DNA from 3 places in the Burkholderia sp. IDO3 genome. Region 1 is predicted to be linked to each of the others. Evidence: riboswitches for the same ligand, from Rfam matches in the RefSeq annotation. Region 1 holds a riboswitch; each other region holds the start of a gene.
What was found. A riboswitch is a leader RNA that binds a small molecule or an ion and turns the genes downstream of it on or off. The one in region 1 is predicted to bind cobalamin.
Positions count from the first base shown of each region.

Region 2: linked by a shared signal. The riboswitch ahead of DCN14_RS27690 (hypothetical protein) and the one ahead of cobW (cobalamin biosynthesis protein CobW) in region 1 are both predicted to bind cobalamin.
Region 3: linked by a shared signal. The riboswitch ahead of DCN14_RS07980 (TonB-dependent receptor) and the one ahead of cobW (cobalamin biosynthesis protein CobW) in region 1 are both predicted to bind cobalamin.

Region 1 is NZ_CP028963.1:1,851,879-1,861,545, reverse strand. It holds gene DCN14_RS23225 (YaiI/YqxD family protein) at 25-477, opposite strand; gene DCN14_RS23220 (VWA domain-containing protein) at 545-1,159, opposite strand; gene DCN14_RS23215 (ATP-binding protein) at 1,228-2,313, opposite strand; gene cobN (cobaltochelatase subunit CobN) at 2,310-6,173, opposite strand; gene cobW (cobalamin biosynthesis protein CobW) at 6,180-7,268, opposite strand; cobalamin riboswitch at 7,598-7,864, opposite strand; cobalamin riboswitch at 7,991-8,227, shown strand; gene cobA (uroporphyrinogen-III C-methyltransferase) at 8,337-9,149, shown strand; gene DCN14_RS23195 (cobalamin biosynthesis protein) at 9,146-9,523, shown strand; gene cobO (cob(I)yrinic acid a,c-diamide adenosyltransferase) at 9,558-9,667, shown strand, end outside.
Region 2 is NZ_CP028963.1:2,786,276-2,795,942, forward strand. It holds gene DCN14_RS27670 (adenosylcobinamide-GDP ribazoletransferase) at 1-316, opposite strand, end outside; gene cobT (nicotinate-nucleotide--dimethylbenzimidazole phosphoribosyltransferase) at 306-1,361, opposite strand; gene DCN14_RS27680 (ABC transporter ATP-binding protein) at 1,414-2,226, opposite strand; gene DCN14_RS27685 (iron ABC transporter permease) at 2,223-3,221, opposite strand; gene DCN14_RS27690 (hypothetical protein) at 3,218-3,886, opposite strand; cobalamin riboswitch at 3,894-4,148, opposite strand; gene DCN14_RS27695 (ATPase) at 4,315-4,665, shown strand; gene DCN14_RS27700 (cell division protein ZapA) at 4,662-4,976, shown strand; RNA gene ssrS (6S RNA) at 5,057-5,238, shown strand; gene DCN14_RS27710 (EVE domain-containing protein) at 5,308-5,769, shown strand; gene DCN14_RS27715 (SIMPL domain-containing protein) at 5,950-6,690, shown strand; gene lgt (prolipoprotein diacylglyceryl transferase) at 6,790-7,680, opposite strand; gene DCN14_RS27725 (LysR substrate-binding domain-containing protein) at 7,759-8,685, opposite strand; gene ilvD (dihydroxy-acid dehydratase) at 8,821-9,667, shown strand, end outside.
Region 3 is NZ_CP028962.1:1,733,650-1,743,316, forward strand. It holds gene DCN14_RS07955 (SDR family NAD(P)-dependent oxidoreductase) at 1-632, opposite strand, end outside; gene DCN14_RS07960 (NADP-dependent oxidoreductase) at 676-1,668, opposite strand; gene DCN14_RS07965 (Dabb family protein) at 1,722-2,354, opposite strand; gene DCN14_RS07970 (hypothetical protein) at 2,344-2,688, opposite strand; gene DCN14_RS07975 (AraC family transcriptional regulator) at 2,858-3,901, shown strand; cobalamin riboswitch at 4,011-4,205, shown strand; gene DCN14_RS07980 (TonB-dependent receptor) at 4,508-6,436, shown strand; gene DCN14_RS07985 (LysE family transporter) at 6,534-7,175, opposite strand; gene DCN14_RS07990 (Lrp/AsnC family transcriptional regulator) at 7,291-7,752, shown strand; gene DCN14_RS07995 (VOC family protein) at 7,815-8,225, shown strand; gene DCN14_RS08000 (collagen-like triple helix repeat-containing protein) at 8,321-9,667, opposite strand, start outside.

The sequences.
Region 1 (9,667 bases):
GGCGTGCCGCGCGCGGCGTGCGGGTTACGGCTTGCCGTGGCGCGCAAGAAAGCGGTCGAGCTGCGACGCGAACGCCTTGCCGTCGCGTGCGCTGAACGGCGCCGGGCCGCCGGTATCGATCCCCGCGCTGCGCAGCTGATCCATCATCGCGCGCGTCGACAGGCGTTCCTCGATGTTCTCGCGGCTGAACCAGTTGCCGCGCGGGTCGAGCGCATGCGCGTTCTTGTCGAGGACGGCGGCGGCCAGCGGGATGTCGGCGGTGATCACGAGGTCGCCCGCCTCCGCGAGTTCGACGATCCGCGCATCGGCCACGTCGAAGCCGGCCGGCACCTGCAGCGCCTTGATGAACGGCGACGGCGGCGTGCGCAGAAACTGGTTCGCGACCAGCGTCACGCAGATCTCGGCACGACGCGCGGCGCGAAACAGCATGTCCTTGACGACGGCGGGACACGCGTCGGCATCGACGAGTACTTGCATGGCAGGCATTCCGGTCAGCAGAAACGGCGATCATAGCGCAGCGCCGGCCATCGGCCTGCGCCGTCGATCAACCGGTCAATCCGCGGCAAAGCGATTCGGCCGTCACCCAGTGCGCGCCCCATGCGCCGGCGAGCCGTTCGCCCTGCCCGATCCGCACGGCCGCATCGTCGAAGTCGACGAACACGACGTGATCGGCGGCTGCCGGTTTCGGCGGCGTTTCGCGCGTGCGCCCGTCGGACAGCACCCACAGCCAGCGCTGCTTGTCCGGCGCCGGCGCGCGCCGCGCGTCGCGCGCGAGCAGTTGCGCGGCGGCGGCGATGCCGTCCGCGAGCGGCGTGCCGCCGCCGCCGTCGACCGGTTCGAGCCAGCGCGCATTCCACCAGCGCGGCACCGCCGGGCCGAAGCGTCGCGCGGCACCGTTGCCGCCGAAGCAGATCAGCGCGGTTTCCATGCGCTCACGCGCGGCCTGGTCGAAATACGCGACGATCAACCCTTTCGCGAGCGCGAGCCGGTCGTGCGACAGCATCGACGCCGAACAGTCGAGCACGAAGCAATGCAGCGCACGCGGCGCGCCGGCCTGTTGGCGAAAGCGCAGATGCGTCGCATGCAGCGGGCCGCCGCGCTTCGCGGCGAGCGTCGCGGGCCACGCAACGGCCGTGCCCGAGCGCGCGGTGCCCGGCACGCGCGCGGCCGCGCCTGAATGCCATCGAGGACCGCGAATGGCGTTCGCGGCGGCGTCGGCTCGATGGCTCAGCGTTTTTTTAGCGGCAGCGGCACGACGCTTTTCACGTCGCGCAGCCCGGCCGGCTCGGGCGGCAGATAGCCCCAGTCGCCTTGCGATGCGGCGGCGTCGTGCTTCGCCGCGCCCGGCGGTTCGCCAGGCTGCCGGCGCGTGTCCGGCGGCGATCGATCGTGCTGATCGCGGCGCTCGTCATTCGCCGGTGACGCGCCGGACGACGGCGGCGCACCGGCATGGCGCCGGTGCCGCAGCACCGCGTCGGCCACGCGTTCCACGTGCGACACCGTCACCGCATCGGCCTGCTCCAGCGCGGCAAGGGCCCGCGCGGCGCGCAGCATCACGAGATCGGCGCGCAGCCCGTCGACGGCCGCGTCGATGCACAGCGCGCTGACGCGCGCATGCACCGCATCGTCGAAATCCAGCGTCGCCAGGCGCGCCCGCGCCGCACGAATCCCGTCGCCGAGTTCATGCTGCGCAGTCGCATGACGCGCACGAAACGCACCGGGATCGAGATCGAACGCCAGCCGCGCCTTCACGATCCGTTCGCGCTGCGCGGCATCGAAGCAGTTCTCGAGCTCGACCATCAGCCCGAAGCGGTCGAGCAGTTGCGGGCGCAGTTCGCCCTCCTCGGGATTCATCGTGCCGACCAGCACGAAGCGCGCATCGTGCGCATGCGACACGCCATCGCGTTCGACCACGTTCACGCCGCTCGCGGCGACGTCGAGCAGCGTATCGACGAGCCCGTCGGCGAGCAGGTTCACCTCGTCGACATACAGCACGCCGCGATGCGCGCGGGCCAGCAGCCCCGGCCGGAAGCGCACGCCGTTTTCGGCGAGCGCATGCGCGAGGTCGAGCGTGCCCGTCACCTGCTCGTCGCTCGCCGACAGCGGCAGCGTGACGAACTCGCCTTCGGGCAGCAGCTCCGCGAGCGCGCGTGCGGCGGTCGATTTCGCGGTGCCGCGCGGCCCGCTGACGAGCACGCCGCCGAGCGACGGGTCGATCGCCGCGAGCAGCAGCGCCTGCTGCAACGGCTGCTGCGCAACCAGCGCCGCGAACGGGAACACCGCGCGGGCGCGGTGTGTCGTCGAATCGGTCATCGCCGTCCTCCTTCCTGCAGTTGTTCGCTCGCGAGCCAGACCGCTTCGATCCGCTCGCGATAGTCGCCCGGCTGTTGCCACAGCCCGCGCTGCATCGCTTCGACGAAGCGTTCGCAGATGCCGTGCAGCGCCTTCGGGTTGTGCCGTTCGAGGAACGCGCGCGTGTCGTCGTCGAACAGGTAGGCGTCGGCGACGAGCGCGTACTGGTGATCCGACAGCACGCGCGCGGTCGCGTCATAGCCGTACAGATAGTCGACAGTCGCGGCCATTTCGGCCGCGCCCTTGTAGCCGTGACGCTTCACGCCGTCGAGCCATTTCGGGTTGACGACGCGCGAGCGGATCACGCGCGCGATTTCCTCGCGCAGCGTGCGCATCTTCGGCGCGACCGGGTTCGCATGGTCGCCGTGATAGATGCTCGGCTGCTGCCCGGACAGGTGCCGCACGGCCGCCGTCATCCCTCCCTGGAACTGGTAGTAGTCGTTCGAATCGAGGATGTCGTGCTCGCGGCTGTCCTGGTTCTGCACGACGACGTCGATCGTCGCGAGCCGCTCGCCGAACACGTCGGGCGCGGCATCGCCCGCGCTGTTTTGCGCGTAGGCATGGCCGCCCCACTGCCGGTACGCGTCGGCGAGATCGGCGTCGGTCTGCCAGCGGCGCTGGTCGATCAGGTCCTGCAGGCCCGCGCCGTAGCTGCCCGGCCGCGCGCCGAACACGCGCCAGCCGGCGCGGCGCCGCGCTTCGTCGGGCGCCATGCCCTGCGCGATCCACTGCTCGCGTTCGCGTTCGATGCGCGCGCGGATCGGGTTCAGTTCCTCGGGCTCGTCGAGCGCGGCAACCGCCTGCACGGCCGCGTCGAACAGGTGCATCAGGTTCGGGAACGCATCGCGGAAGAAGCCCGACACGCGCAGCGTCACGTCGATGCGCGGCCGGTCGAAGATCTCGATCGGCAGGATCTCGAAGTCGGTCACGCGATGGCTGCCGTGCGCCCATTTCGGCCGCACGCCGATGAGCGCGAACGCCTGCGCGATATCGTCGCCGCCGGTGCGCATCGTCGCGGTGCCCCAGGCCGACAGCCCGATCGCGCGCGGATAGTCGCCGTGATCCTGCAGATGGCGCTCGATCAACTGCTGCGCGGATTTCAGCCCGAGCGACCACGCGGCTTGCGTCGGCACCGCGCGCGTGTCGACCGAGTAGAAGTTGCGGCCCGTGGGCAGCACGTCGGGACGGCCGCGCGACGGCGAACCGCTCGGCCCCGGCGGCACGAAGCGGCCGTCGAGCCCGCGCAGCAACTGGCGCATTTCCTCGCCGCCGCACGCGTCGAGCGCGGGGATCAGCGTCGCGCGCACGCGGTCGATCACCGCGAGCGTGTGCGGCCATTCGCCGGGCGGTGGTATGTCGATGCCGGAAGCACCGGAAGCACCGGAAGCACCGGAAGCACCGGAAGCACCGGGATGGCCGTCGTCGCCGCAAGCGGCCGGGCTCAGCCCGTCGAGCCACCGCTGCGCGAGCCATTCGAGCCGCTCGCGTGTATCGCCGGCATGACGCCACGGCGACGCATCGAGCGCCTGCAGGACCGGCGGCCGCGGCCCGCTCCACGGTGCGGTCCAGTCGGCCGCGAGCGGATCGAAATCGTCGCCGAGCGCGAGATCGCGCGCGAGCGCACCGATCAGCCCGGCCCGTTCGCCCTTGCCGTCGCCGACCGGAAAGCGCGCGAGCGCGAGCAGCGTGTCGCGCCGCTGGCGACCGGCCGGCGACGCGCCGAACACGTGCAGCCCATCGCGGATCTGCGCTTCCTTCAATTCGCACAGCCAAGCGTCGACACGCGTGAGCAGCGCATCCTCGTCGCTCGTGCCGCGCGGCGGCGATACGCTCAGCTCGTCGTGCAGCCGATGCTCGGCGATCGTCGCGAGGATGGTCTTGCGCAGCAGCTTCGCGCGCCGCGCATCGACCATCAACGCTTCGTAGTACTCGTCGACCTGCCGTTCGAGATCCTGCAGCGGGCCGTAGTTTTCCGCGCGCGTGAGCGGCGGCATCAGATGATCGACGATCACGGCCTGCGCGCGGCGCTTCGCCTGGCTGCCCTCGCCCGGATCGTTGACGATGAACGGATACAGGTGCGGCAACGGCCCGAGCGTCAGGTCGGGCCAGCATGCGTCGGACAGCGCGACGCTCTTGCCCGGCAGCCATTCGAGATTGCCGTGCTTGCCGAGGTGGATGACCGCGTCGATGCCGAATGCATCGCGCAGCCAGAAATAGAACGCGAGATACGCGTGCGGCGGCACGAGGTCCGCATCGTGGTAGCTCGCATAGTCGTTCTCGTCGCGCGAGCGCGACGGCTGGATGCCGACGAACACGTTGCCCGCGCGCCAGCCGGCGATCGTGAAGCGCCCTTGCCGCAGCGTCGGGTCGGCTTCGGGCGGCCCCCAGCGTTCGTTCAGCGCGTCGCGCACCGTGGCCGGCAGCCGCGCGAAATGCGCGACGTAGTCGGCCAGCGCGAAGCTCTGGAACGCCGGGCGCAGTGCGTGCACGGCCGGGTCGTTGGTCACGCCTTCGGTGAGCCGCGCGATCAGCGCGTCGCCGTCGGCCGGCAATTCGGCTACCGCGTAGCCCGCGTCGCGCAACGCCGCGAGCACGCGCAGCGCGGACGCCGGCGTATCGAGCCCGACGCCGTTGCCGATCCGCCCTTCGCTGTGCGGATAGTTCGCGAGAATCAGCGCGATGCGTTTGTCGGCATTGTCGAGCGTGCGCAGCCGGCACCAGCCGCGCGCGAGCGCCGCGACGAACGCGATCCGCTCGGCATCCGGCTGATAGCGCACGACGTCGACTTCGGTGTGCGGGCAACGATACGCGAGCCCCTTGAAGCTCACCGCGCGCGTGACGATGCGCCCGTCGACTTCGGGCAGCGCGATGTGCATCGCGATGTCGCGCGCATGCAGCCCCTGGTTGTCGGCCACCCACGCGTCGCGATTGCCGCCGGACAGGATCACCTGCAGCACGGGCGCGTCGCCGGCCAGCACGTCGGGTTCGGGGCTGTCGATCGCGCCCGCCGCGAACGCGGTGGTGTTCAATACGAGCGCGACGTCGTGCGTGTCGCAGAGCTGCGTGATGACCTCGCGGCTCACCGCGTCCTTCAGCGACGTGACCGCGATCGGCAGCGGATTGAGCCTTTCGCGCACGAGCGCATCGGCGAGCGCGTCGAACACGGCGGTGTTCGCGGCCTGCCAGTGAGCACGATAGAACAGGATCGCGACGACGGGCGCGCCGGGCGTCCAGCGCGCCCGCCAGTCGTCGACGCTCGCCGTGTCGCGTGCCGGGTGATACAGCGCCGCGGCCGGCAGCGGCCGCGGCGGTTCGGGCTCGTCGCCAAACCCGAGCGTATGGAATGCAATGCTGCGCAGCAGCGCCGCGGCGTTGTGCAGCCCGCCTTCGCGCAGGTAGCGCCACCACAGCCGGCACAGATCCGGCGTGACCGTGCTCTTCGCGACGAGGTTCGGGTCTTCCTGCAGGTCGCCCGAGAACATCGCGAGCTGCTGCTTCCGTTTCGACGCGAGCGACACGGCCTGCTCGATCCCGTACGGCCAGTACGCTTCGCCGCCGAGATGGTCGATCACGACCGTCTTCGCGTGACGCAGCACGTCGTCGACATAGAAATCGACCGACGCCGGCTGCCGCAGGAACGTGACGTTCGCGAGCCGGACGCTCGGAAAACCCGCCGGCATCGTCGGCACGACGCTTGCCAGCAGCGACAGCGTCGTGTCGGCCGAGCTCAGGATCACGATGTCGGCCGGCTGCTGGTCGATCCGGACGACGCCTTGCGTATCGTCGACGAAGCCGCCCGGCGTGGTGCGCAGCAAATGCATCGTGCGTTACGCCTGTTGCGTCCGGGCCGCGCACGCGGCGTCGAACGCGCGTTGCAGCGCGGCCGCGTCGAGATCCTCGCCGATCAGCACGAAGCGGCTCGCGCGCGTTTCGCCATCCTGCCAGCGACGATCGAAATAGCTGTCGAAACGCCGGCCGACGCCCTGGATCACGAGCCGCATCGGCGCATCGGGCAGCGCGGCGAAGCCTTTCGCGCGGTAGATCGTATGCGTCTCGACGACACGCTGCAGCGCGGCGATCGTCGCGTCGCGCGAACCTGCATCGCCCGACACGACGACCGAATCGAAATCGTCGTGATGGTGGTCGTGATCGCCGTCGTCGGCCGAGCCGTGATGGTCGTGACGCAGATGGATCGTGTCCTCCGACGCCGATTCGAGCCCGAGCAGCATCGCGAGATCCAGTTCGCCGCGCGTCGCGCGCACGATCTTCACCTGCGGCGGGATCTCTTCGCGGATCGCGGCTTCGACTTCGGCGAACTGCGCGTCGCCGACGAGATCGGCCTTGTTCACGATCACGAGATCGGCCGACGACAGCTGATCGGCGAACAGTTCGTGCAGCGGCGATTCGTGGTCGAGGTTCGGATCGGCGCGGCGCTGCGCGTCGACGGCCTGCGGATTCTCCGCGAACTGGCCGCTCGCGGCGGCCGGCCCGTCGACGACGGTCACGACCGCGTCGACCGTGAAGCTGCTGCGGATCGTCGGCCAGTTGAACGCCTGCACGAGCGGCTTCGGCAACGCGAGGCCCGACGTTTCGATCAGCACGTGGTCGATGTCGGCGCGGCGCTCGACGAGCGCCTCCATCACCGGATAGAACTCTTCCTGCACGGTGCAGCACAGGCAGCCGTTCGCGAGTTCGTACAACTGGCCCGACGCTTCGCCCGGCGCGCCGTTTGCGTCCTCGCAGCCGATGCCGCAGCCCTTGAGGATCTCGCCGTCGATGCCGAGCTCGCCGAACTCGTTGACGATCACCGCGATGCGGCGGCCTTCGGCGTGCTGCAGGATATGGCGCATCAGCGTGGTCTTGCCGCTGCCGAGAAAGCCCGTGACGATCGTGACGGGCAGCTTGCGCATAGTCATGGTAGATCCTGTGTCGAAAATGGAATCAAGCCGGGATCGTCGCGCCGAATGCGGCGCGGCATGTCATCTGGCGGATCGCGGGGATCGTGCGGCGCAGTCCGGACGGACGGCCGCTGAACGGACGGAACGACGAATCGGACATGACGCTTCCTTGCGAACGGTCGACATGGTGAATGCCAACACGGCCGTCGCTGCCCTGCCCGCGCCGCCTGCCGCTCGCCGCGCCGGCCCGGGCGCGCATGCGCGGCGGGCCGATCGGCGGAGGAAGCGGGAAACGCTCGGGCGTCGGGCGTGCTGCGGCCGTGGACGATGCGCCGCCTCCCCGCGGCGCTGAACCCCAATGTCTCGGCCGGTATCCGGGCTGACGAACACGCCGCTTCGCCTTCCCGGATGCGCGCGGCATCCAGTGGCGGTCGTCCGCATGCGGCGGGCATGCGGCGAAGCGGCGCTGCGTGGCGCTTGCGCGCGACGCGTTCGCTTACCGTTGCGGGGGCAGCACAGGTTGGCTCGACTGCGGTGCAGTCACGCTCCCTGTTTCCCGTTTAACTGCGCACGCCGGAGGAGCGCGCGCGAGCACCAAAACGCGTGCGAGTGTAGGCGGCGGTGCGGGGAGCGTCAAGGCGAAACGGGCCGCCGCCGGGCGTTCGGCATGGCCGCGGCGCCGCGCGCAAGGCTGCCTCCGGCGCCCGCGCGGCGGGTTCGCGCGGATCGGTCGCTGTGCTATCGTATGCGCCGCGTTCGGTGCTCGCACGCGCATTTGCGCGCATGCAGTTAAACGGGAAACAGGAGGCGGATGTCCGCCCGGCCTGTGCTGTCCCCGCAACGGTACGCCGCCCGCGCGCCGCGCTTGCCGCGCACGCGCCCAGGCCGCCCGCGATGCCACTGCCCTTCAGCGGGCGGGAAGGCTGCGGCCTGGCAAGCGGCCAGCCCGGATACCGGCCGACGCAAGGGGCGAGCCCGATGCTCGCCGAACGCCCGATCCGCGGGGGACGGATGGGGTGCGCATTCCGCCCGCGCTCGCGCGGGCTTCGCTCGATCAATCATGTCTTGCCTGTCCGTCGGCAGCCGATGCGCCGCCCGCTTTCCCCTTTCCACTGCTTCGACACGGTGCGCGCCGTGCCGCACGCGATGAGCCGCGCCTGGCTCGTCGGCGCCGGCCCGGGCGATGCCGATCTGCTGACGCTGAAGGCCGTGCGCGCGATCGCCGCGGCCGACGTGCTGCTCGTCGACGATCTCGTGAACCCCGACGTGCTGCGCCACGCGCGCGCCGATGCGCGCATCGAGCAGGTCGGCAAGCGCGGCGGCCATGCGTCGACGCCGCAGGACGCGATCGTCGCCGCGATGCTCGCGCACCTGCGCGCGGGCCGCAGCGTCGCGCGGCTCAAGGGCGGCGATCCGTTCGTGTTCGGCCGCGGCGGCGAGGAACTGCTCGTGCTCGGCGCGGCCGGTTTCCCGGTCGAAGTCGTCAACGGCATCACGGCCGGCATCGCCGCGCCGGCCGCGCTCGGCATTCCGGTCACGCATCGCGGCGATGCGCAGGGCGTGATCTTCGTCACGGGCCACGGCGCGGGCGCCGACGAACCCGACTGGCGCGCGCTGGCCGCCACGCGCATGACGATCGTGATCTACATGGGCATTCGCCGGCTCGACGCGATCGCGGCCGCGCTGCGCGACGGCGGGCTGGCCGGCGACACGCCGTGCGCGGCGATCGAGAACGCGACGCGTGACGGGCAGCGGCACGTGCTCGCGACGCTCGATACGGTGGTCGAACGCGTCGGCGCGACCGGTATCGGTTCGCCGGCGATCGTCGTGATCGGCCGGGTCGCGGCGCTCGCCGACGACCCGGCGGTGCGCGTGGCGCTTGGCGGGAGCGGCGCATGATGCGCGTCGCGCTCGGCGTCGGTTTCCGCGCGGGCGTGACGGCCGCGCAACTCGACGCCGCGATCCGCGCGGCGCTCGCGCGCTACCCGGACGCCGAGCCGGCCGTCGTCGCGACGCTCGCCGTCAAGGCGCACACGCGTGCGCTGCGCACGCTGTGCGCGCGGCGCGGCTGGCCGCTCGTCGCGTTCGACGCGGCGCAGCTCGCGCATTGTCCCGAACCGGCGCCGAGCGCGCCGTCGGCTGCCGCGCTCGCGCGTTTCGGCGTCGCCGGCGTGGCCGAACCGTGTGCGCAGCTCGCGGCGCCGCGTGGCCGGCTGCTCGGCCCCAAATCCATCCTGGGCGGCGTGACGGTTGCGCTCGCCGGCCCGCTCTGAACCCTTTGTTTCGCTTTCGACAGGACGACTCCCGATGAAGACCGATGCCGAATCCCATCAACGGATGACCGAACGCCGCCGCGCCGGCCACGAAAAGAAGCAGGCCGCCGCCACGCACGAGAAGGGCCTGCTGATCGTCAACAC
Region 2 (9,667 bases), 930 kb from region 1:
GCGCGTAACCGCCGCCGAACGCATCGCAGCTGTCGGCGAGACCGTCCTCGTGAAACGCGCCGGTCGCGAGCAGCGTCGCGGCCATCGACAGTCCGACCGCGATCGACGCCGGCAGCACGCGCAGCGCGGCGAGATAGACGAGCGCGCCCCACGCGCCGACGCAGGCGCCGATCAGCGGGAAATAGCGCGCTGCCTGGTCGAGATCGCCCGCCTCGTAGCCGATCGCGCGCGGCACCGGCACGCGCGTGAAATAGCCGAGCGCGACGAAGAAATAGCGCAGTTCGGCGCGTACGCCGCGCGCGCGCTCAGGCGTCACGGTTGTCGACGCCGGCGGACTCGAAGCTCGCCATCTCGGCGAGGAACGCGGCCGCCGCGCGCACGAGCGGCAGCGCGAGTGCCGCGCCCGTGCCTTCGCCGAGCCGCAGGTCGAGCGCGAGCAGCGGCTTCGCGCCGAAATGCTCGAGCATGCGCCGGTGCCCGGCCTCGTGCGACGCATGCGAGAACACGCAGTAGTCGCGCACGCCGGGCGCGATGCGTTCCGCGACGAGCAACGCGGACGTCGCGATGAAGCCGTCGACGAGGATCGTCATCCGCTCGCTCGCGGCCGCGAGATACGCTCCCGTCATCATCGCGATCTCGAAGCCGCCGAACGTCGCGAGCACGTCGATCGGCGCGATCGCGTGCGAATGCCTGACGAGCGCGCGGCCGAGCACCGCGCGCTTGTGCGCGAGCCCCTGGTCGTCGAGCCCCGTGCCGCGCCCGACGCACGCATCGATCGGCACGTCGAGCAGCCGGCTCATCAGGCACGCGGCCGACGACGTGTTCGCGATCCCCATTTCGCCGAAGCCGATCACGTTCGTGCCGAGCGATGCATGCAGGCGTACGCGTGCGGCGCCGGCCGCGAGCGCGGTGTTCGCCTCGTCGCGCGTCATCGCGGGCTCGACCGCGAAGTTGCGCGTGCCGCGCGCGACCGGCAGCGACACCAGCCGGTCGGATACCGGCAGCGGCGACGCGACGCCGGCATCGACGATCTCGAGCGCACTCTGCGCGACGCCGGAGAACGCGTTGATCGCCGCGCCGCCCGCCAGGAAGTTCGCCACCATCTGCGCGGTGACCGACTGCGGATACGGGCTCACGCCTTCTGCCGCGATCCCGTGGTCGCCTGCGAACACGATCGTCACGGGACGCTGCACATGCGGCCGCTCGGTGCGCTGGATCAGCCCGATCTGCAACGCGATCGCCTCCAGTTGGCCGAGGCTGCCGGGCGGCTTGGTCTTGTGATCGATCACATGCTGCAGGCGCTTGCGCAGCGTGTCGTCGAGCGGTGCGATCGCGGGCGGGAAGTCGGTCGGGTTCGTCATCGGAAGGTTGCCTCGTTGGCGCGGCCGGTGCCGCGCATCGAAAGAAGGAAGATCATCGCCGCTCGGGCCACGCAGGCAGCAGCGCATCGCGGCCGTTCTCGCGGATCAGCACGAGCGGATAGCCGAAGGCCTCGCTCGCTCGCGCCGGCGTCAGCACGTCGTGCACGGGGCCGGCCCACGCACGGCCGCGGCCGTCGAGCAACAGCGCGTGCGTCGCGAAACGCCGCGCGAGATTCAGGTCGTGGCACGAGAACAGCACCGTGCGCGGGCCCGCGTCGAGCCATGCGGTCAGCGCGCCCAGGCAATCGATCTGGTGATGCAGGTCGAGATGCGCGAGCGGCTCGTCGAGCAGCATCAGCGGCGCATCCTGGCACAGCGTCGCGGCCAGCGCGACGCGCTGGCGCTCGCCGCCGGACAGCGACAGCACGTCGCGCGATGCGAGCGCGGTCAGCCCGAACGTCGCGAGCGCATCGCGCGCCGCCGCGCGGTCGCCGTCACGCTCCCACCCCCAGCCGCCGAGATACGGAAAGCGGTTCAGCAGCACCGTATCGAATACCGTCGCGCTGAACGCGTCGTGCAGTTGCTGCGGCATCAACGCACGGCGCTGCGCGAGCTGTTCGGGCGGCCATGCGGCAAGCGGCCGGCTGTCGATCTCGACCTGGCCGCCGGCCGGCGGCTGCAGCCCCGCGAGCGTCGCGAGCAGCGTCGTCTTGCCGGCGCCGTTCGGCCCGGCGACACACCAGATCTCGCCCGGCCGGAACGTCTGCGTGAAACCGTCGAGCAGCGTCCGGTCGCCGGCCTTCAGCGTCACGCCGGCCGCCGTGTACGTCATGTCGCCCACGGTGCGCGGTGCGGTGAGCGTCATCGCATCGGCCTCCTCAGCAACATCCACAGGAACACCGGCACGCCGATCAACGCGGTCATCACGCCGACGGGCAATTGCGCGGGTGCAATCGCGGTGCGCGCGAGCAGATCGGCCGCCATCACGCCGCCGCCGCCCGCGAGCATCGCCGCAGGCAGCAGCATGCGCTGGTCGTTGCCGAACGCAAGCCGTAGCGCATGCGGAACGACGAGACCGACGAAGCCGATCGTGCCGGCCGTCGTCACCGCCGCTGCGGCCGCCAGCGACGCGACGAGGTAGATCCGCACCCGCAGTCGCGCGACCGGCACGCCGAGCGCGAGCGCGGTCGCGTCGCCGCGCAGCAGCACGTTCAGTTGCGGCGCGGCAGGCAGTGCGATGCACGCGGCCAGCAGCAGCGCCCCCCATGCGAACCACGGCGCCGTCACGCCGTTCAGGTCGCCCGTCAGCCAGAAGAGGATGCCGCGCAGCCGGCCGTCGGGCGCGAGCGACAGCAGCAGCGTGACGAGCGCGCCCCATCCCGCCGCAATCACGACCCCGGTGAGCAGCAGCCGCGGCGACGCATCGCGCGAATCGCCGCGCCACAGCTCGCGGCGAGCCAGCCCGAGCACCAGCGCGACCGACACGAGCGAGCCGGCGAACGCCGACGCATCGACGAGCCACCATGCGGCACCCGCGATCATCGCGACGAGCGCGAAGCCGGCCGCGCCGCCGGACACGCCGAGCACGTACGGCTCCGCGAGCGGATTGCGCAGCAGCACCTGCAGCAGCGCACCGGCCAGCGCGAGCAGCGCGCCGCATGCGAAGCCGGCGAGTGCGCGCGGCAGCCGCAACGTGCGCACGATGTCGGCGAACAGCGCATCGCCACCATGCGGGACGAGCGACGCGAGCGCTTGCCACGGCGACATCGGCACGCTGCCGATCGACAGCGACGCGACGAACAGCAACGCGACCGCGACCGCCAGCGCGCCCCAGATCGTGGCGGCCCGAGCGGCGCTCATGCGCTGTGCGGCATCGCGCACGACGCACGACGCATCCGCTGAGCGCCGTTGCCGGCCGAACGCGGCACGGTCGCGGCGCTTTCGCGTGTTGTGGGGGTACGCAAGCTCGTCATCCTTATGGAACAAGGGGTTGTTGAAGCGTTCGCGGGCGTATCGCGACGCGGCAATGTCATCGCGCACCGCGACGTCGCCCATCCCGTGGCCGCCGAGCCGCATCCCGCGACCTCGCGCCCCGCCGCGCGTCGGCCGTACCGGCTTGATGCCGCGACGCTCCGGCGGGCCGCGGCACCTGCGTGCAGCCGACGTTCTGCGCAATATAGTGGAAGCCGCCGTATCGGGTCGATGTCCGCACGCGCGGCGAGATCCGGCGTATCGAATCCGGTGCACTGCGCGGCCGCATCCGCGAGCGCGCGCGGCACGCGCGATACGATCGTCGCCGGCCACGATACATCGACGATCGCGGCGCTCGAGGCGGCACGCACGGCCGCCATCACGGCGCACGTCGCCGCGAATCTCGCCGAATCGGCGTGCGCGGCAATCCGCGCGACGTCGGCGAGCGACAATCCGCGCTGCGCGCCGAGCGCCGTGCGGACGATTGGGGTCAGCATCGAAGACAAGTCCCGTGAAGCACTGCGCGCCCCGCTTCCCCGCAGGCCGCGCGTCACGAAGCCCGTGCGGGCCCCTCGCCTCGGCCGGTATCCGGGCTGCAGCGTACCGGCTCGCCTTCCCGCGCATGTCGCGCGCAGTGGCCCGTGCCCGCGTGCGCAACCTGCACGTCGGACACGCCCGAGCCGGCCTGCGTCGTACGACGCGGCCGCTTACCGTTGCGGGGGCAGCGCAGGTTGGCGCTTTCCTGGCGGAGTACGCGCCCTGCTTCCCGTTTAACCGCGCGACGCACGCGCGAGCACCGAGGCGGCGCCAGTTTAGGAGCGGGCCGCACGAGCGTCAAGAAAGCGGCCGCGCGCGCGTTTCGGAGCACGCTCGACGCGCGTATTCGAGGCAAGAAGCGGGGGTGTTACGACTGGAAACGTTACAGATGTCGGAATGCGCGTTATTCCGCGCTAAAATGCTGGGTCTTTAGAGGACGCAGCAGATGCTCAACGAACTCGAAACCTTATCTCAAAATATTGGCCGTCTGATTTCGCTGAACAAGCGCTATCACACGGAACGGCTCGCGCTCGAGGAGCAAGTCGCGCAATTGCGCGCGGAAGCGGACTCGGTCCGCGCGGAACTCGCGCAACTGCGCGAGGAACGCAATGCGCTCGCGGCCGAGCGCGACACCCTGTCGGCAAAGATCGACGACGCCCAGGTCAAACTGAACGCGATTCTCGAAAAACTGCCGCGCTCGAAGAGCGCGGAGCAGGCCGACAACCAGCTCGATCTGCTCGACGCGCAGGCGCGTACGGATAGCGATGACGCGGCCAGCCACGGAGAACATGCATGAGCACCAAGCAGATCGAAGTCTCGATTCTCGGTCAGCCCTATCGGCTCGCCTGTTCGGCCGAGACCGAAGCGGCGCTGCTCGAGGCCGTCGCGCGCGTCGACGCCGAAATGTCGAAGATCCGCGCAAACAGTTCGGTGCGCGGCATCGATCGCATCGCGGTGATGGCTGCATTGTCGCTGGCGTCCGAATTGCTGCGACTGCAAACCAGCGTGCGGCACGGTGAAGCATTTCCGGCGGAGGAAATCCGTCGTACAATGCACCAGATGAACGAACAGCTCGGCGCGGTGCTCGCACAGCACGAGACGCAGTAACGTTTGATCGATGCGTCGATTCCCCTTGATCTCGGCGATCAACGGTGGTCAAATTGGCGCAACGAAACACAGTTCAGTCAGCTTCCCTGCCTGGTTCGCCAAGGTCATATATTCCTTGAACCAATGCCATGTGCACGGTTGCGGAAATTTGTAGCACGGGCGCGCGCGTCACTCTGTCTGATGTACCCGAAGTGCTGCTAACTGCGACCAATTCTGAACCCCAGGTTCAGGATGCCGGCCTAGCGGCCAAGGCGGGGGCCTATCCAACGGCATCGGGAACTCCCGATGCCGTTTCCTTTTGCAGCAGCCCTTTCTGCGTCGATCACGATCCATGCAATACTGGCTGATGAAGTCCGAACCGGACGAAGCAAGCATCGACGATCTCGCGAACGCACCGCAGCGCTCGCTGCCGTGGACTGGCGTGCGCAATTATCAGGCGCGCAATTTCATGCGCGACACGATGAAGATCGGCGACGGCGTGCTGTTCTATCACTCGAGCTGCCCCGAGCCGGGCATCGCGGGCCTTGCCGAAGTGTCGTCGACGCCCTACCCCGATCCCACCCAGTTCGATCCGGAAAGCCCGTATTACGACCCGAAGTCGACGCAGGAAACGCCGCGCTGGCTGCTCGTCGACGTGCGCTTCGTGAAGAAGTCACCGCTCGTGCCGCTCGCGGCGCTGCGCGAACATGACGCGCTCGCCGACATGCGCGTGCTCGCGCGCGGCAACCGGTTGTCGATCACGCCCGTCACGCGTGCGGAATGGCGTTTCATCACCGAAAAGCTGATGAAGTAGGCGTGCGCGAAAGGTCAAATCCGGTCAGCGCGCGCCACTGCCGCGGAACTCGCGGCGCGTTCGCGCAGCCTAAGCAACCGCCGTCCGCCGATCTGGCCGACGGCGGTTTTTCCGTCGCGCGGTACGCCCGCGTCGCGCACGCGTGATCCGCGTGCGCGCCCTCGCACAAGGAGTCCAACAATGACCAAGAAATCCGCACTCGCGCTGTCGCTCGCCCTCGCCGCTGCCGTGCCCGTCGCGCTGACGCTCGCGTCGCCCGCCGCGCACGCACAAACCGCGAACCCGCACTTTCCCGAGCCGGCGGGCGTGTTGTCGCTGTCGTCGCAGGCCAGCGCCGACGTGCCGCAGGACATCATCCACATCACGCTGTTCTACGAGCAGCAGGCAAAGGATCCGGGCAGCCTCACGTCCGCGCTGAACCAGCGCGCCGACGCAGCGCTTGCGCAGGCGAAGGGCGTGTCGGGCGTCACCGCGCACACCGGCGCGTTCTCCGTGTATCCGAGCACCGATCGCGACGGGAAGATTTCCGCATGGCGCGGCCGCACCGAAGTCGTGCTCGAATCGCGCGATTTCGCGGCGGCGTCGAAACTCGCGGGCCAGTTGTCGAACCAGATGCAGGTCGCGAACGTCGAATTCTCGCTGTCGCCCGACGCGCAGCGCGCAGCCGAGCAGAAGCTCACCACCGAGGCGATCAAGTCGTTCCGCGCGCGCGCGGACGAAGCCGCGAAGGCCTTCGGCTACAGCAGCTACTCGATCCGCGACGTAAACGTCGGCGGCGGCCGCAACGTTCAGCCGTATCCGCGCATGATGGCGATGGCCGCGGCACCGATGGACAGCGCGAAGATGAGCGCGCCGATCGCGGTCGAAGGCGGCAAGGCGACCGTCTCGGTAACGGTCAACGGCTCCGTGCAGATGAAGTAACGCGCATCGCGCCGCCGCAGGCGGATGCGAAAACGCCGGCCCGAGGGCCGGCGTTTTTCATGGGTGATCTTGCGTGCGATGCATCACCTGCATCGACGGTTACGCAGCCGCATGCTTCGCGTGGCGGCGATACGCCCACACCATCAGCGCGATGCCCGCGATGATCATCGGCAGCGACAGCCACTGCCCCATCGACAGGCCGAGTGCGAGCAGGCCGAGGAAATCGTCCGGTTCGCGCGCGAATTCGACGGTGAAGCGCGCGAGGCCGTAACCGATCAGGAACAGCGCGGACACGGCGCCCATCGGCCGCGACTTGCGCGAGAAGAAGAACAGCACGAAGAACAGCGTAATGCCCTCGAGCGCGATTTCATAGAGCTGCGAAGGATGACGCGGCAGCATCTGGTACTGCATGAACACGTCGGCGAGATGCCACTTCTCGACGAGCGCCGGATGCTTCGGCAGCCATGCGGCGTCGTCGCGCATCGCGCCCGGGAACATCATCGCCCACGGCGCGTGCGGATCCGTCACGCGGCCCCACAGCTCGCCGTTGATGAAGTTGCCGAGCCGCCCGGCCGCGAGCCCCGTCGGCACCATCGGCGCGACGAAATCGGTGACCTGCAGCCAGTGGCGCTTGCGCTGCCACGCGAACAGCACCATCGCGAGCGTCACGCCGAGAAAGCCGCCGTGAAACGACATCCCGCCTTCCCACACCTTGAAGACGTCGAGCGGATGCGCGAAGTAGAAGTCGGCCTTGTAGAACAGCACATAGCCGAGCCGGCCGCCGAGCACGGTGCCGAGCACGCCGTAGAACATCATGTCGTCGATGTCCTTCGCGGTCCAGCCCTGCGCCGCGACGTGCGGCAGCTTCAGGCGGATCCGGCCGACGACGATCGCCGCGATGAAGCCGACGAGATACATGAGACCGTACCAGCGCACGGCGAGCGGCCCGAGATGGATCGCTACGGGGTCGAAATTCGGGTGAATGATCATGGGTTAGCGATGAAGTTTTCGAATGCGGTACGGCGCTCGCACCGCGCATTGGACGACGCCGGCGCGTCAACGTTCGCGTCACGTGGCGAGACCGTGCGCACGCACGACGTCGATGAAGCCGGCGAGCACCGGACTCACGTCGCCCGTGCGCCACACGAGGCCCGTCTCGACGACGGGCGCATCGCCGGCGAGCGGCCGGTAGACCACGCCGGTGCGCCGCAGGTTACGCAACGACTGCGGCACCAGTGCGACGCCCATCCCGGCCGACACGAGGCTGACGATCGTCTGCATCTGGATCGCCTCCTGGCCGATGCGCGGGGTTTCCCCCGCCGCGCCGTAGCAGCCCGTAATGATGTCATAAAAGCCGGGCGCCAAACGACGCGGGAAGATCACCAGCGGCAGCGCGGCCACCTCGGCCAGATGCACGGGTTCGTCCTCGGCGGCCTCCGGCGCCCTAGAGGCCACCGACGCCGGCATCGCGACCACCAGCGGCTCGCGCACGACCGGCAGGTACGACAGCCCGGCCGCGTGGCGCGGCGGCACCGGCGGAATCACGAGCCCGGCGTCGATACGGCCCGCGACGAGTTCGTCGATCTGCACGTCGCTCGTCGCTTCCGCGAGCTGCAGCCGCACCTGCGGATAGCGCGCGCCGAACGCGCGCAGCAGCGCCGGCAGCAGCCCGTAATCGGCGGTCGACACGAACGCGAGCGACAACGAGCCGGCCTCGCCGCGCGCGAGACGCCGCGCGAGCGGCGGCAGCGCATCGGCCGACGCGAGCAGCCTGTGCACGTCGGGCAGCAGCGCGGCGCCGACCGCGGTCAGCGCGACCGAACGCTTGGTGCGCACGAACAGCGCAACGCCGAGCGCATCCTCCAGCGAGCGGATCGCCTGCGACAGCGGCGGCTGCGTCATCGACAGCCGCTCGGCCGCGCGGCCGAAATGGCGCTCGTCGGCAACGGTTGCGAAATAGCGCCACTGGCGCAGGTCGGGCGTCGGATCGGCCATGCTTCACTCATTCGTAAAACGACTTAATAAGCGACAAATAATATATTGGACATCCCAAACCGGAAACTCCATTCTTGCTTCATCCGAACCGGCACACCGCTCGCGGGCGTCGCCAATACAACGATGGAGTCCCCCATGTCGTACAACCGCCGCTCGAAGCACATCACGCAAGGCGTGGCCCGTTCGCCAAATCGCTCGATGTATTACGCCCTCGGCTACCAGAAGGACGATTTCGACAAGCCGATGATCGGCATCGCGAACGGTCACTCGACGATCACGCCGTGCAACTCGGGCCTGCAGCGCCTGTCGGACGCCGCTGTCGCGGCGGTGAAGGCGGCCGACGCGAATCCGCAGATCTTCGGCACGCCGACGATCTCGGACGGCATGTCGATGGGCACGGAGGGGATGAAGTACTCGCTCGTGTCGCGCGAAGTGATCGCCGACTGCATCGAAACCTGTGTGCAGGGCCAGTGGATGGACGGCGTGGTGGTGGTCGGCGGCTGCGACAAGAACATGCCGGGCGGCATGATCGCGCTCGCGCGCCTGAACGTGCCGGGCATCTACGTGTACGGCGGCACGATCCGCCCCGGCCACTGGAAGGGGCGCGACCTGACGATCGTGTCGTCGTTCGAGGCGGTCGGCGAATTCACCGCGGGCCGGATGTCGCAGGAGGATTTCGACGGCGTCGAGAAAAACGCGTGTCCGACGTCGGGCTCGTGCGGCGGCATGTACACCGCGAACACGATGAGCTCGTCGTTCGAGGCGCTCGGCATGTCGCTGATGTATTCGTCGACGATGGCCAACCCCGACCAGGAAAAGGTCGATTCGGCCGCCGAATCGGCGCGCGTGCTGGTCGAGGCCGTGAAGCGCGACCTGAAGCCGCGCGACATCATCACGAAGGCGTCGATCGAGAATGCCGTGTCGCTGATCATGGCGACCGGCGGCTCGACCAACGCGGTGCTGCACTATCTCGCGATCGCGC
Region 3 (9,667 bases), on a different replicon from region 1:
CGGATCGCGGTGCTCGGCGCGACCAGGTTCACCGCGATGCCGTCCGCTTCGAGTTCGGCCGCGAGCCCCTGCGTGAAGCGCGACAACGCGGCCTTGACCGCCGCATAGACGGTCGCGCCGCCCGCGCGCGCGAACTCGTCGAACGGCCGCAGCGGCGCGAGCGCGGTGACCGACCCGACGTTGACGATCCAGCCGGCGCCGCGTGCGCGCATCAGCGGAATCGCGGCCTGGGCCAGCGCGAACGGGATGCGCAGATAGTGTTCGATCGTCGTATCGAACATCGCCATCGGCATCGCGTCGACGCACGCGTAGTCGGCCACGCCCGCGTTGTTCACGAGGATGTCGAGGCCGCCGGCCGCCTGGGCCGCGCGCGCGACGAGCGCGTCGCGCTCGGCGGCATTCGACAGGTCGGCGGCCAGCGCGATCGCGCGGCCGCCCGCCTGCTCGATCAACGCGACCGTTTCGGTGAGCGTGCCGGCGGTCGTTGCCGATTGCGTGAGGCTGCGCGCCGTCACGACGACGGTCGCGCCTTCGGATGCGAGGCGCTGCGCGATCGCGCGGCCGATGCCGCGGCTCGCGCCCGTCACGAGCGCGCATTTGCCTGCGAGTCGTCCGGTTCTGGGGTCGGTCATGGTGTCTCCGGTGAAGGGGGGATTCGGTGCGAAGCGTTCGGTTTCAGTCCGCGATATCCGCAACATGCAGCACGAGCTTGGTTTTCGCGTCGCCCGTTTGAACGAGATCGAGCGCCCGCGCGGCCTGTTCGAGCGGAAAACGGTCGAAGCGCGGCACGCGCAACGCGCGCCGGCCGAGCCGTTCGGCGATCAGGCCGAGCGTCGCGCCGCTCGGCATCCGGCTGTAGGTCATCGCGGTGCGCAGGCCGCGCTGGCCGGCCTCGGCCGCCGTCGCGGCGAGCCGCTCCGCATCGCCGGGCGCGAGCGTCATGATGTTGACGAGCGTGCCGCCCGCCGCAAGCAGGTCGAGCGCGGCGGGCAGCGTGTCGCCGCCGACCGCGTCGAGCACGAGGTCGACGCCGCCCGGCGCCCATGCCCGCACGGCCGCGGCGATGTCCTGTTCGCGATAGTCGATGCCCTGCGCCGCGCCGAGCGATTCGACCGTCTCGCGATTGCGCGCCGAGCACGTCGCCGCGACGCGCGCGCCGGCCTGGGCGGCAAGCTGGATCGCAAACGTGCCGACCGCGCCCGCGCCGCCGTGAATGAGCACCGTCTGCCCGGCGCGCAGCCCGCCGTCGTCGAACAGGCCGGCCCATGCGGCCAGCGCGGGCGTCGGCGTGGCGGCCGCCTCCGCGAAGCCGACCGCGTCGGGCAGGCGCACGACCGAATCGTGGCGCACCGCGACGTATTCCGCATAGGCCCCCCAGCGCCCGGCGCCGACGTCGGTCTGCGCGAACACGCGCATCCCCGGCGCGAAGCCTTCGACACCGTCGCCGACCGCTTCGACCACGCCAGCGGCATCGAAGCCGATCACGAACGGGAACGCGATCCGCATGAACGCGCCGAGATAGCCTTCCCGGCATTTCCAGTCGGCGGGATTGACGCCCGCGTACGCGACGCGGATCAGCACGTCGCCGGGGCCCGGCTTCGGCACGGGAACGTCGGCCAGTCGCAGCGCGTCGGAATGGCCGACGCGGTCGATCAGCAAGGCTCGCATGGTGGTGTCTCCTGTATTGATAGGTCGCATGGATCGGGATCGGTCGCCGCGCGTCACGCCGCCGTCTCGGCCAGCAGGCTCGACGCGAGCGGACAGAACGCGTGCGAGATCGCATCGACGGTCCAGTCGGGGCTTTCCGCGTCGAACCGGCGATCGACCCAGCCCCAGTGATAGGGATGCAGCAGGTATTCGCCGAGCAGATCGCCGACGCGCGCGAATTCCTGTTGCCACACGTGCGTCCACGCGCCCGGCGTCACGATCCGGCTCAGCCGCCAGTTGCGGATGCCGGGCATGAACGCGGGCATGCGCAGCAGTTCGCGTTCGAGTGCGGCAACCTGCGTGTCGTCGGCCTGTGGCCGCACGCGCAGCATCAGCGTGCGCCAGACGCCGTCGCGCAGCGCCGGTTCGCGCAGGCCGCCGCCGATCGCCCGGCACGCGGCGCCGTCGATCCGCACGACGCCCGGCAGCCCGGCCAGCGCGGTGAAATCCGTCGCGCAATCGGTTGCCCGTTCGTCGCGCAGCACGTCGAGCGTGTAGTCGCCCGCGCCCCAGCATCCGTCGAGATTGCGCTCGAGCGACACGCGGGTGGCGCCGGGCAGCGCGTGCGCGGCATCGCGCAGCGCACGCTCGGTTGCGCCGGCATCGGCAGCGGCCGAAACGAATACCTGCGCCGTGTCATGCTGCATGGTCGACCTCCGTCAAGGCCGGCAGCGGCGCGTCGGCGTCCGTCATCACGTGGCGGCGGCGTGCGTCGCACAGCGCATCGACGGCCATCCAGAATGCGACCACGTCGGCATCGGTCAGCGCGCGCATCCGGTAGTACGCGGGCGCATCGGCAACCTGCCAGGTCAGCCACAGCGTGCTCGGCCGCCCCGGCACCGCGACGGGCGGCGACACCCAGCGCCCGGCCGCCGTCAGCCCGCGCGCCGCGTGGCCCGGCAAATAGCGGTCGCGCAGCAGGGCAAGCACGTCGGGAATGCGCTCGGGCGCGAGCGTGATTTCGTCTACGATCTGGATCATTCGCGGGTCGTCTCGGATGGTTCGTGGCGGGATGCGATGCCGGCCGCCTACGCCGTTCCGGCGAGGCCGGAAGCGGCCGGCGTGGGTAGCATTCTTGCGTGGCAACGTTGGATGAACCCCTACCGGGCCGATCACCGGCCCCTATCGTCGCGATCAGAACGGGAGACACATGAAACAGCGCGCATTGCCGGCACGCGGCCGCGTGCTGCCGGGCCTCGGCGCACGCCTGCTCGACGAACTGACGCGCAGCGGCGCGCCGTCGGCGCAACCGCACGCGATGCCCGCCGTCGGGGTTAGCGCGACGACGCCCGGCGGCTTCGTCGCGTTGTACCGCGACGCGATCGAACGGCTCGAGGCGCAGGTCGCGCGCGGCAACGGTCATCCGCCGATGCGCAAGCAGGAAGTCGACCTGATGTGCCGTTGCCTGCTCAGCTGTGCGACGCTCGCCGATGCGATCCGCTGCGCGGCCGAGTTCTGCGAGATGCTGACGCCGCGTGCCGGCATGCTGTCGCTCGCGGTGCGCGACGGCCGCGCGACGTTCCGGATGGATTCGCTGCGCCGCACCCGCAGCCCGGCCGCGTGTCTCGTCGACCTGACCGGCCTGTTCTGCTATCTGCAACTGTTCGGCTGGCTCATCGGGCAGCCGCTGCGGCCGGACGAAGTGTGGCTCGGCCATCCGCGCCGCGACGATGCGATGCCGCTGCTCGGGCTGTTCAATGCGCCGGTCGACGTCGGCCGCCAAACCTACGGCTTCGCGTTCGACGCGGCGCGGCTCGATGCGCGCGTGATCCGGCAGCCGGGCGAGCTCGACGCATTTCTCGTCGACTTTCCGTTTCGTCTGATCGATGCGGCACCGGCCGTCGTGTCATGGGCGCAGCAGGTGCGCGGCTTTCTCGACGCGGCGCTCGCGCGCGAGCAGGCGGTGCCGGCGCTCGCGGAACTGGCGACGTGGCTCGGCGTCAGCGACGCCACGCTACGGCGGCGGCTGGCGGCCGAAGGCAGCGGCTATCACGTGTTGCGCGAGCAATGCCTGGCCGACGTCGCGCGACGCTGCCTGCGCGAGTCGGACTGGCCGGTCGCGCGGATTGCCGCGCATCTCGGCTTCGGCGGCGAGGAAGCGTTCCGGCGGGCGTTCGTGCGCTGGACGGGTATGGCGCCGAGCCGGTTCCGGCGCACTTGCGCGGCTGCCGGCATGCCGTTTCATCAGACGTGAAGCCCGGTTCGAGTGCCTCAACAGAAAGGATTTCGAAAGAATCCGGCGAAGAGTGACGTTTTTTCGCATCCCCTTCGCACCGGCAATTGACGCGCCGGAGCGCTCGCCATTACGCTTGCGCGCTGATGGTTCCCGGGAACGGGATCAAAAGGGAACGCAGGAGAGGCAACGCCTCGAATCTGCGGCTGCCCCCGCAACTGTAAGCGGCGAATCCGCGCCACCGCATGCCACTGGGAAAACCGGGAAGGCCGGCGCGAATGACGACCCGCGAGCCAGGAGACCTGCCATCGACCCGAGGTCCAAGCAGCCGCACCGGGCGGGGTGTCCCGATGCGCCACGCGCCGCCTTTGGCGGTCGCTCGTTGCATGGACGGCCCGACCTCAGGACCCATCCGATGTCCCATCTTTCCGAATCCGCTTCCACGCCGGAAGCGTCGCGCCGACATGCCGCCGGCATGCGCGGCGTGTCCGCGCACGTCTGCCGCGTCGCCCTGCGCGACGCCCGGCCACGCTGTCCGGTCCCGCGATAAACCAACGAGAACGAGCGCGGTACTCGCCGCGCCCCGCTTACGCCCGCTGTACGCAACACCATCACGCTCGCTGCCTTATGAACCTCCGCCACCTCCTTGCCACGTCCGCCGCCACGGCGCTGCTCTCCCCGATCGCCCACGCCGCCGGCGACACGGCGATCACGCAGCCGCCGCAGACCACGGACGGCGCCGACCTGCCCACGATCAGCGTGACCGACACGCGCCATCTGCCCGAGTCGTTCGACCAGCGCTATGCCTCGACGCAGGTGCTCACGCGCACCGACCTCGACCGGCTGTCGCCGAGCGATCCGGGCATCACGCAGGCGCTCGCGACGCTGCCGGGCGTCACCGTCTCGCAGAACGGCGGCCCGGGCTCGTCCGCGTCGGTCAGCATCCGCGGCTCGTCGGCCAGCCAGGTCGCGGTGTTCATCGACGGCATCCGGATCGGCTCGCCGACCACCGGCATCGCGCCGTGGGCGGACCTGCCGACCGAGGCGTTCGAACGCGTCGAAGTGATTTCGGGGCCGGCCGCCGCGTCGTTCGGCGCGAACGCGATGGGTGGCGTCGTGCAGCTGTTCACGCGCCGCGCGGCCAACCAGCCGAACCAGACCACCGTGTCGTTCGGCGGCGGCTCGAACAAGACGTTCGACACCCAGCTGCGCACGTCGGGCACCGTGCCGTCGACCGGCCCGCTCGCGGCGCTCGGCGGCCTCACGTATTCGCTCGGGCTGCACGACTACAACACGGCCGGCATCGACGCGACGCGGCCCGTGTTGCCGTACCACGAGGACGGCCGCAATCCGTATCACGCGCAGGACCTCGATGCGCGCCTCGGCTACGCGCGCGATAACTGGTCGATCTCGACGTTCGCGCTGTATCACCGCTCCGACCTGTCCTATGACAACGCCGGCTATGCGGATCGCCAGCTCGATCACCAACTGACGACCGGCATCGCGTTCCATCTCGACCTCGCGCCCGACACCCAGTTCGACCAGTCGTTCGGTTATGCGAACGATCGCCAGTTCCTGTATGCGAGCGACCCGGCCATCCCGACCGACCAGATCAATTCGCAGCGCATCACCTCGTCGACGTCGCTGACCCATCAGGCGCGCGGCTTCCATCTGTTCGGCCTGCCGCTGTCGGGCGAGACGAAGCTCGCGTACGACTTCACGCGCGAACAGGCATTCCTGCCGATCGATATTCCGGACGGCGTACCAACGCGCAACGACTCCGCGTTCTCGCTGCATCAGTCGGCCACGCTCGGCAGCGTGACGATGTTCGTCGCGGGCCGTCATGAAATCATCGCCGGCCAGTCGGTGAACACCGGCAACGCGGCCCTGTCGTGGGCGATCACGCCGGTGTACACGGCGCGGGTGTCGTACGGCAACGCGTTCCGCCTGCCGGCCTTCAACGACCTGTACTACCCCGGCTACGGCAATCCGGACCTGAGCCCGGAGCGCAGCGATTCGATCGAGGCCGCGCTCGACGCGAACACGTCGTACGGCACGTTCACCGCCGCGATCTACGACACGCGGGTGCACAACCTGATCGCGTACAACCCCGCGACGTTCTCGCCGATGAACATCGGCCGCTCGCATATCCGCGGTATCGACCTGTCGTACAAGGGGACGATTGGCCGCTACACGCCGGTCAGCATCGCGATCGGCCTGCTGGACCCGCAGGACGAGACCAACGACAGCTGGCTCAACCGCCGGCCGCGCCAGACGGTCAGCGTGAGCGTCGACCACACGTGGGACGAACTGCACCTGCACGCGCTGAGCACGGGCGCGTCGCTGAACTACGGCGGCACGACGTTCGACGACCCGGTGAACACGACCTACCTGCCGTCGTACCTGACGGTGAACCTGCGCGCGTCGTACAGGATCAACGCGCACCTGACGGTATCGGCGACGCTGTCGAACCTGTTCGACCGCCAGTACATGACCGCGTACGGCTACAACACGCTCGGCCGCACCGCGTTCGGCAAGGTCAGCTACACGTTCTGACGCCCGGCTGCCCACGCATCGGCGTCCGCGATCGCGGGCGCCGATGCGGAGCCGTTCAGATGAATCGAATGCGTTCGCAGCGAACCGCAGTCGACCTTCACGCCCCCACGACACCGCGCACGCCCGCAATCAACTGGATCGCGCCGAACCCCGCGATCACGACGGCCGACACACGCGACAGCCCAAGCATGAACGCGCCGGACATCTTCGTGCGCAACGCGGCGGTCGCACCGCTCAGGCACAGCCACCACGCCGCGGAACCCGCGAACACGCCGGCGACCATCGGCGCGACGGTCATCCGCATCGCGCCTTCCCGCGCCGCCGACAGCGGCCCCAGCGCCGCGAAAATCCCGATGAACGACACGATCGTCATCGGGTTCGACAGCGTCAGGCCGAACGTCGTCAGGAAATCGCGCGGCACGGTAGCCGTGCGCGGCCCGTCGCGCTGCACGGCCGCCGCGGCCGGCGCCTGACGCGCGATCGACCACGCCAGCCACACGAGGAACGCGCCGCCGCCGATCTTCAGCGCGACGGTCAGCATCGGGAACGCCGTGGCGATGCCCGCGACACCGAGCGCGCCGAGCAGCCCGTAGATCGCATCTGCGCAGGCGGCCCCGATGCCGGTGGCGAATCCCGCGCGAAAACCGCGGGTCAGGCTGCGCTGGATGCACAGCATGCCGATCGGGCCGACCGGCACCGCGATCGACAAGCCGATCACGACGGACTTGATGAACAGCATGGCCGGCTCCTCGCGTCAGGCAATGGGATGTACCGGCATCGTAGGGAAAGTCCGATCGCCGCTGAAGACGGTTTTTAAGGAAAAATGGCTGTTCCACCTTAAAAACCCCGCCGCCATGGACGATCTGGACTGGAAGGTACTCGCGCTGCTGCAGGCCGACGGTCGCATCAGCTACACGGCGCTGGCACGCCAGGTTCACCTGTCGGTGCCGGCGGTGACGGAACGCGTGAAGCGCCTCGAATCGGCCGGCGTGATCGACGGCTACACGGCGCGGGTCGATCCGGCCGCGGCCGGCTACCCGGTGAGCGCGCTGATCGGCATCACGGTGCAGCAGCCCGCGAAGGCGAAATTCCTGAAGCTGCTGGAGACGATTCCCGAAGTGGTCGAGTGCCATCACGTGACCGGCGCGGATTCCTACGTGATGCGGTTCGTGGCCACGAGCATGGCGCACCTCGAACAGCTGATCGAACGCATCAACCTGTACGGCGAAACCCGCACGTCGATCGTGATGTCGACGCCGCTGCCGGCCCGCGGGCTCGCGCGCCCGGCGGCGGCGATCAAAGGCAGTCGGGGATGACAGGACACCCCGCGCTGCGCGATGCTGTGCAATGCCCCCTTGCACGAACCGGACAACCTGCCATGTCAGTCATCGGACTCGATCATTACAACCTGCGCGCCGATCGGGCGACGCTCGATACGCTGCGCGATTTCTACGTGAACGTCGTGGGCCTCGAACCCGGCTATCGGCCGCCGTTCCAGAGCAACGGCTACTGGCTCTACGCGGGGGCGCAAGCGATTCTCCACCTGTCGGAAGCGCGGCCCGGCGAAGTGCGGCCCGCGCACGTCGTCAATACGTTCGACCATATGGCGTTTTCCTGCGCGAACGCCGCCGACATGGAGCGGCGCCTCGGCGACGCGCAGGTCCGGTACGCGCGCCGGTACGTGCCGCTCACGCGCCAGCTTCAGATCTTTTTCAGCGATCCGGCCGGTAACGGCGTCGAATTGAATTTCGCCGAACCCGGCTGCGATGCCGGTGATGGACCGGATTAGCACGCATCGTTCGGACCGGCGATTCGTGCGCGCCGCAAGGGTATCGACGGCACGCCGCGCGCCGGCCGCGCGCGCTGACGATCAGTGCGGGTCCGTCACTTGCCGACCGCGCCGAGCAAGCCGCCGACGAGCGACGTGACCGGCGCGAGCGGATTGCTCGTGCCGCCCGACGTCGCCCCGCCGCCCGTACCGGCGCCGGGACCGTTGTGCACGGTTGCCGGTATCCCGCCGACCACGCTCGTCACCAGGCCCGAAATCGGCACGGCGCCGTTTGCGCCGTTCGGATTCACGAGACCGCCCACGTTGGTTACGGTATTGCCGACCGCCTGAACCAGTTGCCCGACATCGCCGACCACCGGCTGCGACGACGCGGCCGATACCTTCGTCCCGGCCGACGTAATCGCCCCGCCGACCTGCCCAAGCAGACCGGCGACCGGCTGGCCAAGGCCGCTCGCCGTGCCGACCTGTTGGGTCAGGCTGCCGGCCGTCGTCACGAGCGGCGTGATCGCCGACCCGGCCAACTGGGTCACCTGCCGCACCGGCCCCGACGACACGGCCGAGCTGACCGTCGCGCCCGCCGACTCCAGCCCGTGGGCTACCGTGTCGAGCAGGCCGCCAACCGGCGTCGTGATGGGCGCGAGCGGCGACAGCGGGCCCGCGCCGAGCGCTTTCACCGTCTCGCCAAGGCCCAGGACGGGATTGCTCGTCGCGCTGATGACGGTGCCGAGCCCGGTGACCGTCCTGCCAACCGGGTCCGGCGTGATGCCGATCTGGCTGATCCCCGAGCTCACCGCGTTCGCCGTGTCGCTGATGACCGAGCCCACGCCGGTGATCGTGGTGCCCGCCCCCCCGGTGACACTCTTGCCGACACCCGGCAGGCTCACCCCGCCGAGCGAGGTGCCGACGTCCATCACGGCCTGGCCGACCGTGCTGACGATGCCGTTCGTGCCGGGCGCGCCGCTTGTTCCGCTTGTTCCGCTTGTTCCGCTTGTTCCGCTTGTTCCGCTTGTTCCGCTTGTTCCGCTTGTTCCGCTTGTTCCGCTTGTTCCGCTTGTTCCGCTTGTTCCGCTTGTTCCGCTTGTTCCGCTTGTTCCGCTTGTTCCGCTTGTGCCACTCGTGCCGCTCGTGCCGCTCGTGCCGCTCGTGCCACTCGTCCCGCTCGTGCCGCTCGTGCCGCTCGTGCCACTCGTCCCGCTCGTGCCACTCGTGCCACTCGTGCCGCTCGTCCCACTCGTCCCGCTCGTCCCGCTCGTCCCGCTCGTCCCGCTCGTCCCGCTCGTCCCGCTCGTCCCGCTTGTGCCGCTTGTGCCGCTTGTGCCGCTTGTGCCGCTTGTGCCGCTTGTGCCGCTTGTGCCGCTTGTGCCGCTTGTGCCGCTTGTGCCGATGTTATTACCGGCCACGGCCGGCGCGGTGATGTCGCCGCCGCCGCACGCAGCCAGCGT